3 regions of the Metabacillus litoralis genome follow, and region 2 is predicted to be linked to each of the others. Evidence: riboswitches for the same ligand, from Rfam matches in the RefSeq annotation. Region 2 holds a riboswitch; each other region holds the start of a gene.
The links. A riboswitch is a leader RNA that binds a small molecule or an ion and turns the genes downstream of it on or off. The one in region 2 is predicted to bind cyclic di-GMP.
Positions count from the first base shown of each region.

Region 1: another riboswitch for cyclic di-GMP. It lies ahead of D9842_RS17000 (EAL domain-containing protein); the one in region 2 lies ahead of D9842_RS12190 (anti-repressor SinI family protein).
Region 3: another riboswitch for cyclic di-GMP. It lies ahead of D9842_RS17095 (DUF5667 domain-containing protein); the one in region 2 lies ahead of D9842_RS12190 (anti-repressor SinI family protein).

Region 1 is NZ_CP033043.1:3,430,261-3,434,530, reverse strand. Features, by position in the region: gene uvrA (excinuclease ABC subunit UvrA) at 1-1,199, shown strand, start outside; cyclic di-GMP riboswitch class I at 1,359-1,446, shown strand; gene D9842_RS17000 (EAL domain-containing protein) at 1,519-2,229, shown strand; gene D9842_RS16995 (methyl-accepting chemotaxis protein) at 2,438-4,126, shown strand.
Region 2 is NZ_CP033043.1:2,449,363-2,453,632, reverse strand. Features, by position in the region: gene D9842_RS12210 (PqqD family protein) at 1-197, opposite strand, end outside; gene D9842_RS12205 (hypothetical protein) at 197-889, opposite strand; gene D9842_RS12200 (hypothetical protein) at 1,043-1,252, opposite strand; gene D9842_RS12195 (helix-turn-helix domain-containing protein) at 1,512-1,847, opposite strand; gene D9842_RS12190 (anti-repressor SinI family protein) at 1,948-2,094, opposite strand; cyclic di-GMP riboswitch class I at 2,126-2,211, opposite strand; gene D9842_RS12185 (YqhG family protein) at 2,552-3,349, opposite strand; gene D9842_RS12180 (DEAD/DEAH box helicase) at 3,375-4,270, opposite strand, start outside.
Region 3 is NZ_CP033043.1:3,461,388-3,465,657, forward strand. Features, by position in the region: gene D9842_RS17090 (HD-GYP domain-containing protein) at 1-426, opposite strand, end outside; gene D9842_RS17095 (DUF5667 domain-containing protein) at 536-1,915, opposite strand; cyclic di-GMP riboswitch class I at 1,984-2,066, opposite strand; gene D9842_RS17100 (pyruvate, water dikinase regulatory protein) at 2,211-3,038, opposite strand; gene D9842_RS17105 (phosphocarrier protein HPr) at 3,237-3,503, opposite strand; gene D9842_RS17110 (sugar-binding transcriptional regulator) at 3,597-4,270, opposite strand, start outside.

The sequences.
Region 1 (4,270 bases), 980 kb from region 2:
TTGGTCCTGGAGCAGGCATTCATGGTGGACAGGTTATTTCGGCAGGCACACCTGAAGAAGTCATGAGTGATGAAAACTCATTAACAGGTCAATATTTATCAGGGAAAAAGTTTATTCCTTTACCATACGAGCGTAAAAAACCTGATGGCCGATATATTGAAATTAAAGGTGCAAAAGAAAATAATCTGCGTAATGTGAATGTGAAATTTCCGCTAGGGATGTTTATCGCTGTTACTGGTGTTTCAGGATCAGGTAAGAGTACATTAGTCAATGAAGTACTGCATAAATCTCTAGCGCAAAAGCTCCATAATGCTAAGGCGAAGCCAGGTGAGCACAAAGAAATTAAGGGAATTGAACAACTTGAAAAGGTCATTGATATTGATCAATCACCGATCGGTCGGACACCGCGATCCAATCCTGCAACATATACAGGTGTATTTGATGACATACGTGATGTGTTTGCAACAACAAATGAGGCAAAGGTTAGAGGCTATAAAAAAGGCCGCTTCAGCTTCAATGTTAAAGGTGGACGTTGTGAAGCCTGCCGTGGAGATGGAATTATTAAAATTGAAATGCACTTCCTACCTGATGTGTATGTCCCATGTGAAGTTTGTCATGGGAAACGATACAACCGTGAAACATTGGAAGTTACCTACAAAGGGAAAAACATTTCTGATATCTTAGAAATGACAGTCGAAGATGCAGTAACGTTTTTCGAAAATATTCCTAAGATTAAACGAAAGCTGCAAACGATTTTTGATGTAGGCCTTGGTTACATTACTCTTGGTCAACCCGCAACGACACTTTCCGGTGGGGAAGCACAGAGGGTGAAGCTTGCATCAGAACTGCACCGACGTTCAACAGGTAAATCACTCTACATCCTTGATGAACCGACAACTGGCTTACATGTTGATGATATCGCAAGACTCTTAAAAGTTCTTCAACGCCTAGTGGATAATGGTGATACCGTTCTTGTCATCGAGCATAACCTTGATGTTATTAAAGGTACCGATTATATTGTTGATCTTGGTCCTGAAGGTGGAGACAAAGGTGGTCAGATCGTAGGCTTTGGTACACCAGAGGATATTATGAATAACGAACAATCTTATACAGGTAAATATTTAAAGCCAATTATAGAGCGCGATCGTGAGCGAATGAGAAATCTGATTAAAGAAAAAGAAGAAGTAGCGCAAAGTTAATTTGGTTAATTTGAGGTAGAGGCTGAATGATATGTTCAGCCTCTTTTTCTATTTTTAATAACTAAGAAGTAGAGTTAATATAGTAAATGGGAAAAATGTCATTATTTGTCGAACGGTTGGTGAAATTGTAATAATTTGTTGTGGTATAATAGACCTACAAAATGATAAAGGCAAACTTATTGAAAGATAAGGGCGCAAAGCCAAGGACCTAAGGTAGATCATCTACTATGGTAGCCTAGCCGCCGGAGAATATTTTACTATTGTAAAGTGAGCGAGTATTCTTCTCGTTCACTTTTTTTCTAACAAAGGGGGGATTTACGTGACGATCAACGAAGGAAACATCTATCATCATTTTCAACCTATTTTTTCATTAAAGGATAAGAAAAGGATTGGTTATGAGGGACTTCTAAGATCTACTGATTTTTCTAATCCGGAATTATTTTTTCAACAAGCAATCATAAACAATCAATTATATCAACTAGATACTCAGTCCGTTTACAAAGCTCTTAAAATGTTTCGCCCGAATGAATCAAAAGAAAAGCTATTTCTAAACATTTTTCCATCAACTATTTTCCATCATGAATTTCTGGATTTTATAAACAAGCTAGCTACAGAAAAGTTGCTATCCAGTCGAACTATCACATTTGAATTATCAGAGGTTGAGACTGTTAGAGATCTTGCACAATTAAAAGAGAGAATTGCTATTTTAAGAAATTATGGTATTAGTATTGCATTTGATGATGTAGGAAAGGGTAAAGCGTATATACAAGATATTATTGAGCTTGACCCCGAATATATAAAACTCGATCGCTATTTTTCCCAAGATTTGCACCGGTCAGAAAAAAAACAAGCATTTATCTATTTAATATTAGACTATTGCAGACGATATAATAATACTGTCATTCTCGAAGGCATAGAAACAGTGGAAGACTTACAGATAGCTCAAAGCCTATCCGTTCCATTAGGCCAAGGTTTTTTACTAGGGAGACCGCAGTTATTAAGCAATTATGCTGATGTTAGTAATGGCTAATCAAAAACTTAAGAATGAAGTAAATATTAGGAAAGAATAGCGACCCTGTTACTTTATAATATTTAGTTTTGTATAAGGAAGAGATATTGGTATAAGGGTAGCGATCCTGCCACTTGCTAATAACGCGTTTAATTCCAAGATGTACATGCTTGGATTAAAGGTGTTTTTTTGTTTTTTACTAAATCAGACAAAAGGAGATATTTACATCATGAAATTAACAATCAAACGGAAATTAATAGGAAGCTTCCTAATCGTCTCATTGATCTTTGGGATCGCTTCATATGTGTCATATTCCAATATGAAGCAGTCAAATGAATCATACAATTATATTGTTGAAACTGTTACTGAGATACGTGCAATTACTCAATCGATTCAAACCGATTCAGCGCAACAATCTGGATATTATCGTGCATTTTTGCTATATGGTGATAATAGCTATCGAGACAAAATGAATGAAGCAAATGATCGTATTAATGCGGCAATTTTAAAAGGGAAAGAATTATCCACTTTGCAGGAAACGGTTGATCGTTTAAATTCAATTGAGAACTCGAATATTGAGTTTAGAGAAAAGGCAAATCAAATTCTGGATGAAAGTTTGGTTGATAAAGAGAAAGCTATTGATAAGGGACTAGCGCAAATTGTTCCTATAAGCACTCGTCTAACAGAAGATACCCTTTCAATGCATAATTGGTTAAAAGAAATATTAGATGTTCGATATAAGGAAACACATGAATCATCAGATAACGCAAGAGTGAAAGTAGTGATTTTAAGTGTTTTTGCCCTATTATTTGCTATTGCATGTGGTGTTGTTATTTCCATCTTCATATCACGACCTGTTGTAAAATTAGGAAACATGGCAAAGCAAGTAGCAGCTGGAGATTTAAACGTCGAAAAATTAAAGATTAAGAGTAGAGATGAAATCTATTATCTAAATGAGTCTTTTGAACAAATGACAGATAACTTAAAAGAAATGATTAGTTCGATTTATACAAGCTCTGATCAAGTAGCGGCATCAGCAGAGCAATTGAATGCAAGTGCGGAACAATCAAGTAGAGCATCAGAAACTGTTTCATCTGCAATTCAGGAGATTTCAAGTGGGGCTGAAGAAACCACAACAAAATTAGAAAGCAACACAACTTCATTACAAGAGGTTTTACAAGGAATTCAACATATTTCTGAAAGCTCAGCAAATGTGTCTGAACTATCACGACAAACAACAAAAGAAGCCGAGGAAGGTGGAACGTTTGTTGAAAATAATTTGGCACAAATGAAGTTTATCTCTGAGTCTATTAGTCGTTCAAACGAAAAAGTGACCTCATTATCAAAACGATCAAAAGAAATTGGCTCGATATTAGATGTGATCAGCGGTATTGCTGAACAAACAAATTTATTAGCCTTAAATGCAGCGATTGAAGCAGCTAGAGCTGGTGAGCATGGTAAAGGTTTTGCTGTTGTTGCAGATGAGGTAAGAAAATTAGCTGAGCAATCACAAGTGTCTACAAAAAGTATTGCAGAGTTAATTGCCTTAGTCCAAAAAGATACTGATGAATCAGTGAACATCATGAATGAAGTTGTCACGAATGTTGAGGAAGGGGTAAAAGTATCAGAACAAACATCTGATAAGTTCACGCAAATCCTTTCTAGTACAAGAAATATGACACCACAAATTGAACAGGTAACAGCAACTGTTCAACAAATATCGGCTAGCATTGATGAAATTACCAATTCAGCTATGGAAATATCTCAACTCTCCCAAGCTAATGCGGCAAGCTCTGAAGAGGTAGCAGCTTCAGCTGAAGAACAATTGGCTTCGATGGAAGAAATTGATGCATCAGCTCAAGCTCTTGCGCAAATGGCTGAGGAATTAAAGGTAGTTGTCAATAAATTTAAATTATAATTTAGCAGTAGATAGGAAAATAGTGAGATAAAAAGCAGCTTCTAAAAATGGTATAATATAACAAGTTACTATGCAGGGGTTGGGCTGCGGTGGTTACTCCCGGGGCAGATCGGGGGTGATGCCTTGTACATCACGCGTGAAGAG
Region 2 (4,270 bases):
GAGTTATTATCTAAAATATATTTTTCCTCAATCAATTGCGTCATCCTTTCAACAGTTTGAGGTGAGTCAAGTAAAGACCAGCAATATCCACCCAAATCATTTAATTTTGTTACTGTAAATTGGTCTGTATTTAATATAATCCACTGATCATCAAGCTGAACAGCTTCATAATCACTTTTTTTGATATACTGTGTCATTATGAGATCATCTCCCAAAAGGTATTGTTTTTTTGAAAATGGAGGTCATAGATTGGTACTTGGTGTACTAGGTAATGGAGCAAATGAAAGATTTTAGTAGTCTCCTTGGGAGAATCATCCCAATAAAAGACTTTGTCCATTAAATGTAGCATGCTGTTTGATTTTTGTATTTGTTCTCTTTTATTCTTTAGAGATTGATGTAGTAGTTGAATACTCCCTAACTCAAATGATGTATTTATGCATTTACTATTTAATTCACTTCTAAAAGGGGAATCGAAGACAGTTACACTGTCAGGGGAAATTTTAATAATAGATGCCTCATCAGATAATAATTCCCTTGGTGAAGAAAGTCTTGCAGCTGTAGATTTCCCCGCACCAGAATGTCCGGAAAAAATATGTGCATTGTCGTTATCAATAACACAAGAAGAATGAAGTAGGATTCCCCAATTATGATAGACGATAAAAGAGCTATACAAATTCATTAAAGCATGTTTTAAAGCAAGTTCATCATGTACCCAGATCATTGCGTTTCTGTATAAATTATCTATGCGGATAATGTAGTCAGAACGCTTAAAAGAAATGTATTCTTTGGTTTTGGTAATGGATACTTCATACCCATTGAATGGAATCCCGTATCCATCATCTATATGGACTGAGAGATTTGGTTTAATATCTTCATTAATTTCATCCATAAAATTTTCCTTAACTAAGTTTACTATTTTAGTTGAATAACTAGAAACTACCAGTTTGTGTTCTGCTATTTTTATATGTGAGTAATACATTTTAACTTTTCCTCATTTCCCAAATAGGAGGTCAAAGAAGAAGACCTCCTGAAAAGATTGATATTACTTACGTCTATTCTCAGCACCTTTACCAGGTGCTCCAGCCCCTCCTGGAGTAGGATTTGGATTATTTCCTGGCCAGTTTACTCCATCATTTCCTGTTCCGGGATGGTTCGTATTACCTTTTCCAGGATTCCAACTCTGAGCAGTCTCAAACCGAATCGCCTGATGGTCCAAAACCAACGGACGATTATCACTTGTTTTTAGGGTCATTTATTTCTCACCTCCTGTTTATTCTTTATAAAGAACAAACAGAGTGATGAAATCTGCTTGTTATAGTTCGTTATACACTTTGTTGTTCTCAATAACATTATATATATCTAATTACTAAAAGAAAAGTCCTAATTTTCGACAAGTATATTCTGTAGAAAGGATGGAATTATAGAAAAGAAGGATATATTTTTCGTTCACTATAACAAACAACATAAAAACAAAAAAGCACAATCAGCAGCCTAAGCCACCAACCATGCCCTCATTTATCAGGATCATTCTGAAGTCTCCACTTGTTAAACTCCAAAAATTCCTTAAACTGTTCTTTAGACACACCGGATTTCATCGCATCTTGAACAAGTTTTGTCCATTCTAAGTCAAGTTCTTCGGGATCCGTTTCATTTTGTTCATTTAGGAGGGTATTTACCGATACACCGAGTACAGATGACACCTTTTCCAGAAACTGAACAGAAGGATTTGACTGGAGATTGCGCTCAATCGAACTTAAATATGATTTTGCAACTCCTGCTCGTTCTGCTAGTTCGGATAATGATAGGTTTTTTTGGGTTCTATATTTTTTAATTCGTGGGCCAATCACGTCAAGTCACCTTCCTTTAATAATGCTATTATAACATATAAAGAAGGGATTTGTTTGATATGGAGAACGGTTTTCTAAAAAAATTTTATGTAAGAATGAGTTAAACAGCAGGACTTCCCATCTTAATAAAGAATTCTTTAATTTCTTCTACACTAATACCAATTTCCAATGCTTCTAAAATTAATTCAACCCATTCGTGGTCAAGCTGTCTGTCTTTAATAAGATTGTGTATCGTTTCATTATTCAACTATCTCATCCTCCTAAAATACTCCTGTATTCCAGGCAGCCCAGCCATCTTAGTTTTTAATACTGAAGATCTGTGACTTTGCGTCCCTATTTTTCAATAGGTTTGCCTTTGAACTGATTATATTGTCACTGAATGACTAACCTAACGTTGCAAAAGTCCTTGAAAAATGTCTGTCTTATTAACTATTCTTATTATAAAAGGGAATTTTTAGAAAGTGTGCAGAATGGTGTCGATAAGGAAAAATTTCTTTAATTGATGGTTTTTTTAATTTTACTGTAATATTAAACGGGTAATTAGTCCTGATTTGTTGTCTGTTTAGGGGGGGTTATAATATGTTAAGGGGTTTTTGTTTACATATTATTAATATAAGAAGTCGTGTCTAAAATTGAATTTTTGTCGAACAAAATTTACTTTTTTACAAAAAATGACAATCGGTACCGATTGTCATTTCGTAATACTATTTAAATATCCCCTGCGGAGTCAAATAAAAAACCCCTCCATTTTGGACCGAAATATTGATCTGCGGTTCATAAAGCTCCCTCAACGCTTCCTTTTCCACCTCATAACAATCGGGCTTCTCATCCATATCTTCATAAAAATGATCCAAAAGCTTCAAATCCTCATTCCATCTTTCGCGTGCTTTATCCGCCCAGGAATGATCTTGTTCATGAATAGATTGCATAATAAACTGCTCAATCCGTTTAAGTCCACTTTGGGGTTTGATTAACGGTGTCATGGTAAAACAAAGGTCTGGGATCTTCGGTGTTAGCTCCAATTTCTCAAGTTTTTCTTGAAAGTTTTCTACTAAAGTCCCACTTACCAAATGTAATCCAATCGAATAGAGCTGATCTTTTTTCATGTCACACTGATAGGAAACTATAATGTTAACACCAATCCAAGGGTGTAGTGGGATGTTTCCACCTGGTTCTTTGACCTGCTCAAAAAGTCGGATATAGCTACCTAAATTTGTTGTCGAACGAAAAATTTGGTGAAGGCGGGGGGCACCGAAGTGCATGACCTCGCCTTTAAGATCACTTGGAGCACGATTTTGGTCTGTGATCAGTGTGAGCTTCATCGGGTTTGGAACACCGTTAGTTTTTTCAAGGTAATGCCAGTAGAAAGGGCGGTTCATTAATTCCTTGTCCATTTCAATGGTTAGCTGAACGGTCATGTAGCCTTGGCCTTTTTCAATGATGTCACAGGAATTGGCTGTGAAGAAGCTTTCTAAATAGCTGTGAATTTGCTCTTGTTGCATGCTTTTCGCCACCTTTCAGAAAAATTTATTTGTCACCACTAGCCGCTTTTCGTTGTTCTTGTGAGTGTTGGGCATAATCAAGAATGGATGTTAAATTTTCCATCTTAATCTTCATTTCCCGATCACTTTTTGAATTGATCATAATGTCTTGAATATGCTCGTCAAAGTTTTTGATTTCTAGTCGAGTTAAAATTTCATCAAGATCTCCGATGACTTTTTCAAATAAGTTAATTTTGTCATATAAAAGAGTCAGGATATGTTCTTCAACAGTGTTTCTTGTTGCCATATTGTAGATGTTTACGTCATGTTCTTGTCCTAAGCGGTGGATACGTCCGATCCGTTGTTCCAGCCTCATTGGATTCCATGGTAAATCATAGTTAATAATATTATGACAGAATTGTAGGTTAATCCCTTCACCACCGGCTTCGGTTGCGATTAGTACTTGAACACGGTTTTTGAATAGTTCTTTCATCCAGTCTTTTTTGCCTCGCTTAAAACCTCCGCGGAAGGGAACAGAGCTGATACCGTTTTGTTGTAGAAACCATTGTAAATAAAACTGAGTAGCACGGTATTCAGTAAAGATAATAACTTTATCGTCAATTTCTTTGATTAACTCTACAACTTTCAGAGCTTTTGAGTTTTGTGTTACACCGTCTATCGCCATCATAATATCTTTAATAACCTCATTTGGTAGAGCAGCTTCCTCTTCTTCCGGCAAATCCAACATTTTTTTCAAAGTCATATAAACGGCTTCACGACTGCTGCACGCTTCACGTTGGAGTGTCATGATCGAAAATGCATTTGCTGCATATTGTGAAGACGATTTTATAGCTGTTATCGTGTCATAAAGGTTTTGCTCGGTTTCGGAAAACTCAATCGGAACTGTTTCAACATTCCGTTTTGGCCAGTCAATGCCGGTGT
Region 3 (4,270 bases), 1.0 Mb from region 2:
TATTTGTAAACATAACAATGCCACGTTTACTGAGTGAGCATATTTTTCCAATCCTTCTGAAATAGAGGTTGTTGGGATTAAAATGATCGTTTTAAGAGCATTTACTTCTTGGATAAGAGTCATGGCAGCCTTTTGAATAGCTACGACATTTAATCTTTTTCCTTTTTTCACATCTTCAAATGCTTCTTGCACAACAGCAATAATATCCATCCAAGTTGGCATGTCCAGCATTTCATCTAATGTAATTCCATATGACTCAGCATCTTCTACCACAAGGGTTGTTACTCCAATTTCTTTAATACGTTCCAAATAGTTAGGGTGAATCGTACGTCCTGCTGCTAAAAGGATCCGTCTCATCCGATCATAAACAGGCATCGCCAATTGCATGGCCTGTGGGTTGTAATCCTCTATATCAATAAATCTCATGATATCCTCCTTGTTGCTACTCATCTAACTCGTATTACTAACTTATATCATATTTACGTTTATAGTTGAAGGGAAAAAGGAGTTGCCTTGGCAACCCCTAATAAAAGCATTACTCATCTTCATCTTCTTCTTCTTCTTCATCTTCTTCATCTTCTTGTTCTTTCTTTTTACGCTCTTCTGCTTTTTTACGTGCTTCTTCTTGCTTCTTTAACTCTTCTCGCTCACGTTCTTCCGCTTTCTTACGTGCTTCTTCTTGCTTCTTTAACTCTTCTCGCTCACGTTCTTCTGCTTTCTTACGTGCTTCTTCTTGCTTCTTCAGCTCTTCTCGCTCACGTTCTTCCGCCTTCTTACGTGCTTCTTCTTGCTTCTTCAACGCTTCTCGCTCACGTTCTTCCGCTTTCTCACGTGCTTCTTCTTGCTTCTTCAGCTCTTCTCGTTTTTGTTCTTCCACTTTACTCTCAAGCTCTTTACTAGAAGACTTTTCTTTTTCCTCTTCTTCGTTATCTTCTTCTACAGATACCTGTTTACTTTCATTTTCTATCTCCGTAGTCTTTTCTTCGATTTCTTCATCAATCTCTTCTATCATTTCTTCTGTTTCTTCAACAACATCCTTGCTTAGTTCTGCAAGCTCTTTGTTATACTCTTCTTCATCAATTTCTCCAGAAGAAAGCTTTTCTTCTAACTCAACTATATCTTCAGTCATTTCAAGCTCTTTCTTCTCTAGCTCAGCTAATTTTTTGTTTATTTTTTCCTCTAACTTTTCCTGTGCCTTTACAATATTTTTCTGAAGTGCCTCTTTAGCCTTTGGGTTTTCTATCTTTTCTATTGCAGCCTTTAAGGCAATAATGTTTGCTGATAGTTTTTCTTCTAGTTCAGCACGAAGAGAATCTGCCGTTCCATCTTCCTCAACAGTTGTTTCAGCTGATGGCTCCTCATCAACAGAGTCTGTTTGAGTTTCTTCTTGTTCTTCATTTTCAGTCGTTTCATATTTTGCTAATGCAGATTCTTGTTGCTCGATCGCTTTTTGAAGAACCTCATTGGCTGCTTCCTCTTCACCCTTCGCAATTAAAGCTAACGCCTCTTTAATCCGTTCTTCTGCAAAGCTAGCAAGCAATGATGCTTCCTTCTCTTCATCTAATGTAAAAGCCAATTGAACATTTTCTAATAGTTTTTTAGTAAAATAGAAGAAATCACCCGGAAGTAGCGATGGTGTACTCGTTTCCAATTCTAATTCGTCTGTTTCTACTGCTTCCTGGTCTACTGCTTCAGTTTCACCTTCTGTTTCTACTGCTTCCTCGTTTACCGCTTCAGTCTCATCTCCAGATTCCACTGTTTCCACATTCTGTTCAGAAGTTTGTTCTACTTGTTCAGTTGCTTCCTCTTCTACTGGACCATCTGTTTCTGCAAATGCAGGTCCTGTTCCTAGAGTAAACGCTAGTGCTGAAACCAAAACACTTGTTGATAAAACATTTCGAATACTTGTCAACATAAAAAACCCTCCAAATATAGTAATTAGGAAGGATTAAGAAGCAACTCATATGAGTTCATTCTCCATCCTTCAGCAATCCAGCCACCATAGATTTCTCCTTAGGTCTGTGACTTTGCGTCTCCATTTTTCAATGGATTTGCCTTTTTCAAATGAAGAACTTACAAAGTTCGACATTTTCTAGTTTAACTATACCATGTGAAATACATTGAATATAGTTTTAATTTCTTCCAATCGTTTCTTTAGAAGGAATTAATTACGCACGAAAAACCCGTCAATAAATATCGAAGGGCTTTTGTTAGCTTGTTGTATATTCGATCTTAGAATCCGCTAGATTTCCTATAATGAATTCTGCAGCTTCCTCTATTGCCTTACAAGAAAGATTTATTATTGAACAACCTACTTTTCCCATAATGTCTTCAGCATATTGTAATTCTTCCTGAATCCGTTCAATTTTTGCATAACTTGAGTCCGAAGATAACCCTAAATGCTTCAATCTTTCTACCCTTATTTCTCTTAGTTTCTCGGCTGACATCGTTAACCCGAAGCATTTTCCTTTTGATAGCTTAAAAAGTTCTTCAGGAGGAGAAACCTCAGGGACTAATGGGATATTTGCTACCTTAACCATTTTATGAGCCAAATACATCGACAATGGTGTCTTTAAAGTTCTTGAAACACCGATGAGAACGATATCCGCCTCCTTGATTCCACGCATATCCTTTCCATCGTCATATTGCACAGCAAATTCAATGGCTTCAATTCTACGAAAATAGGAGTTATCAGGTCCTTCTATTATACTTGGTTTTTGTACTGGTTGTTTATTAAGCTTATTTGCAAAGGTCTCCAATAGTGGACCAATTAAGTCAATCACCGTAACGTCTTCTTCATTCGCTTTATGATCAAAATGCTTTTTTAATAGCGGAGTAAAGAGTGCATAGGCAATGATAGAGTTGCTTAGCTTCGCGAGAGCAATCAGATCATTTATTTCTTCCTTATTTTCTATATAGGAGATTGTTTTAATGGTAACCTCTGTTCCGATAAATTGGGCAGCAACAGTTTTGACCAACAGCTCTGCTGTATCACCCAGTGAATCAGATAGAACATAGACAATGTCTTTTTCATTCACTTAAAATCACCTATTCTTTGAACTTATTATCTTCTGAAACATTAGCACATTCATCATGCCTAAGGTAATATACTGCTTACTCATACTCCTGAAAACTTCATGATTTATTTAGTAAAATCTACTATTCTGTTAACGATACTTGAAATCTTTGAAATCGACAAAACTCTACAAATATCGGGTAGTGACAGGCACCAAAAACTACTTCGCTAACCCCTGAGTCTTCAACGTTTCTTCAAGAGTAGAGATTACTTCTGATTCGTCTTCGCCGTTGGCAATAATTTTTATTGTTGCGCCTGATGGGATTCCGAGTGACATGACACCCATTATAGATTTTAGGTTTACTTGTTTTTCTTTGTATTCTAGCATAACCTCTGACTTGAATTTTGTTGCTGCACCAACTAGGGCTGTTGACGGACGTGCGTGAATACCTGCTTCATCAATGATTGTATACGTTTTTTCTACCATGTTAAATCCTCCATTAGCTTGTTTTTTCTAAATTTTATACATAATAAATAATGGGACGATCTACCGAAATATTTCGTCCCAATCGCTACATATTTAATCTAATAGTGCTTTTGCTGTTTGTTCATCTGTTATTAACACATGAACAAGCTTGCCTTCCAAAGCAGCTCTAATCGATTTTACCTTCTCTAGACCACAAGCTACGCCAACAACAAGAGGTATTTCTCTTAGTTTTTCTAATTCTAATGAAATCACTCGTTCGTTCCAAGAGCTGCTTGATGGTTTTCCTTCTTTGTTAATAAAGTTGTAGCAAATATCGCCTACCACATCTGTATCATCAAAATACTCGGTTTGCTCTTGACCTAAATACGAATGAACCATCGTTGAATGCTCAGGTGTAGCTCCAATCCCTACGATGGCAATATTAGACTTTTCACCCATCGTAAAAATTTCTTGAATGGATGTTTGTCTCATGAAAATGTCACGGGCTTCTTTAGAATCAACCATAACCGGGGCATGCAAAAGTCTGTATTGAGCTTGTAGGCTTTCTGCAAACTTTGCCACAATATGATTAGCGTGGATATCCACTCGCTCATTTCCCATTCCACCTACGATTGGTACAAATGTAACAGATGGAAAATGCTGATTTGTTGGAAGCGCTTTAGCCACCTCATGTAAAGTGGTTCCTGAAGAGATTCCAATTGTCTGACCATCACGAATCACTCTTAACAGATATTTACTAGCCGCAGCACCGAGACGGCTTTTGGAAG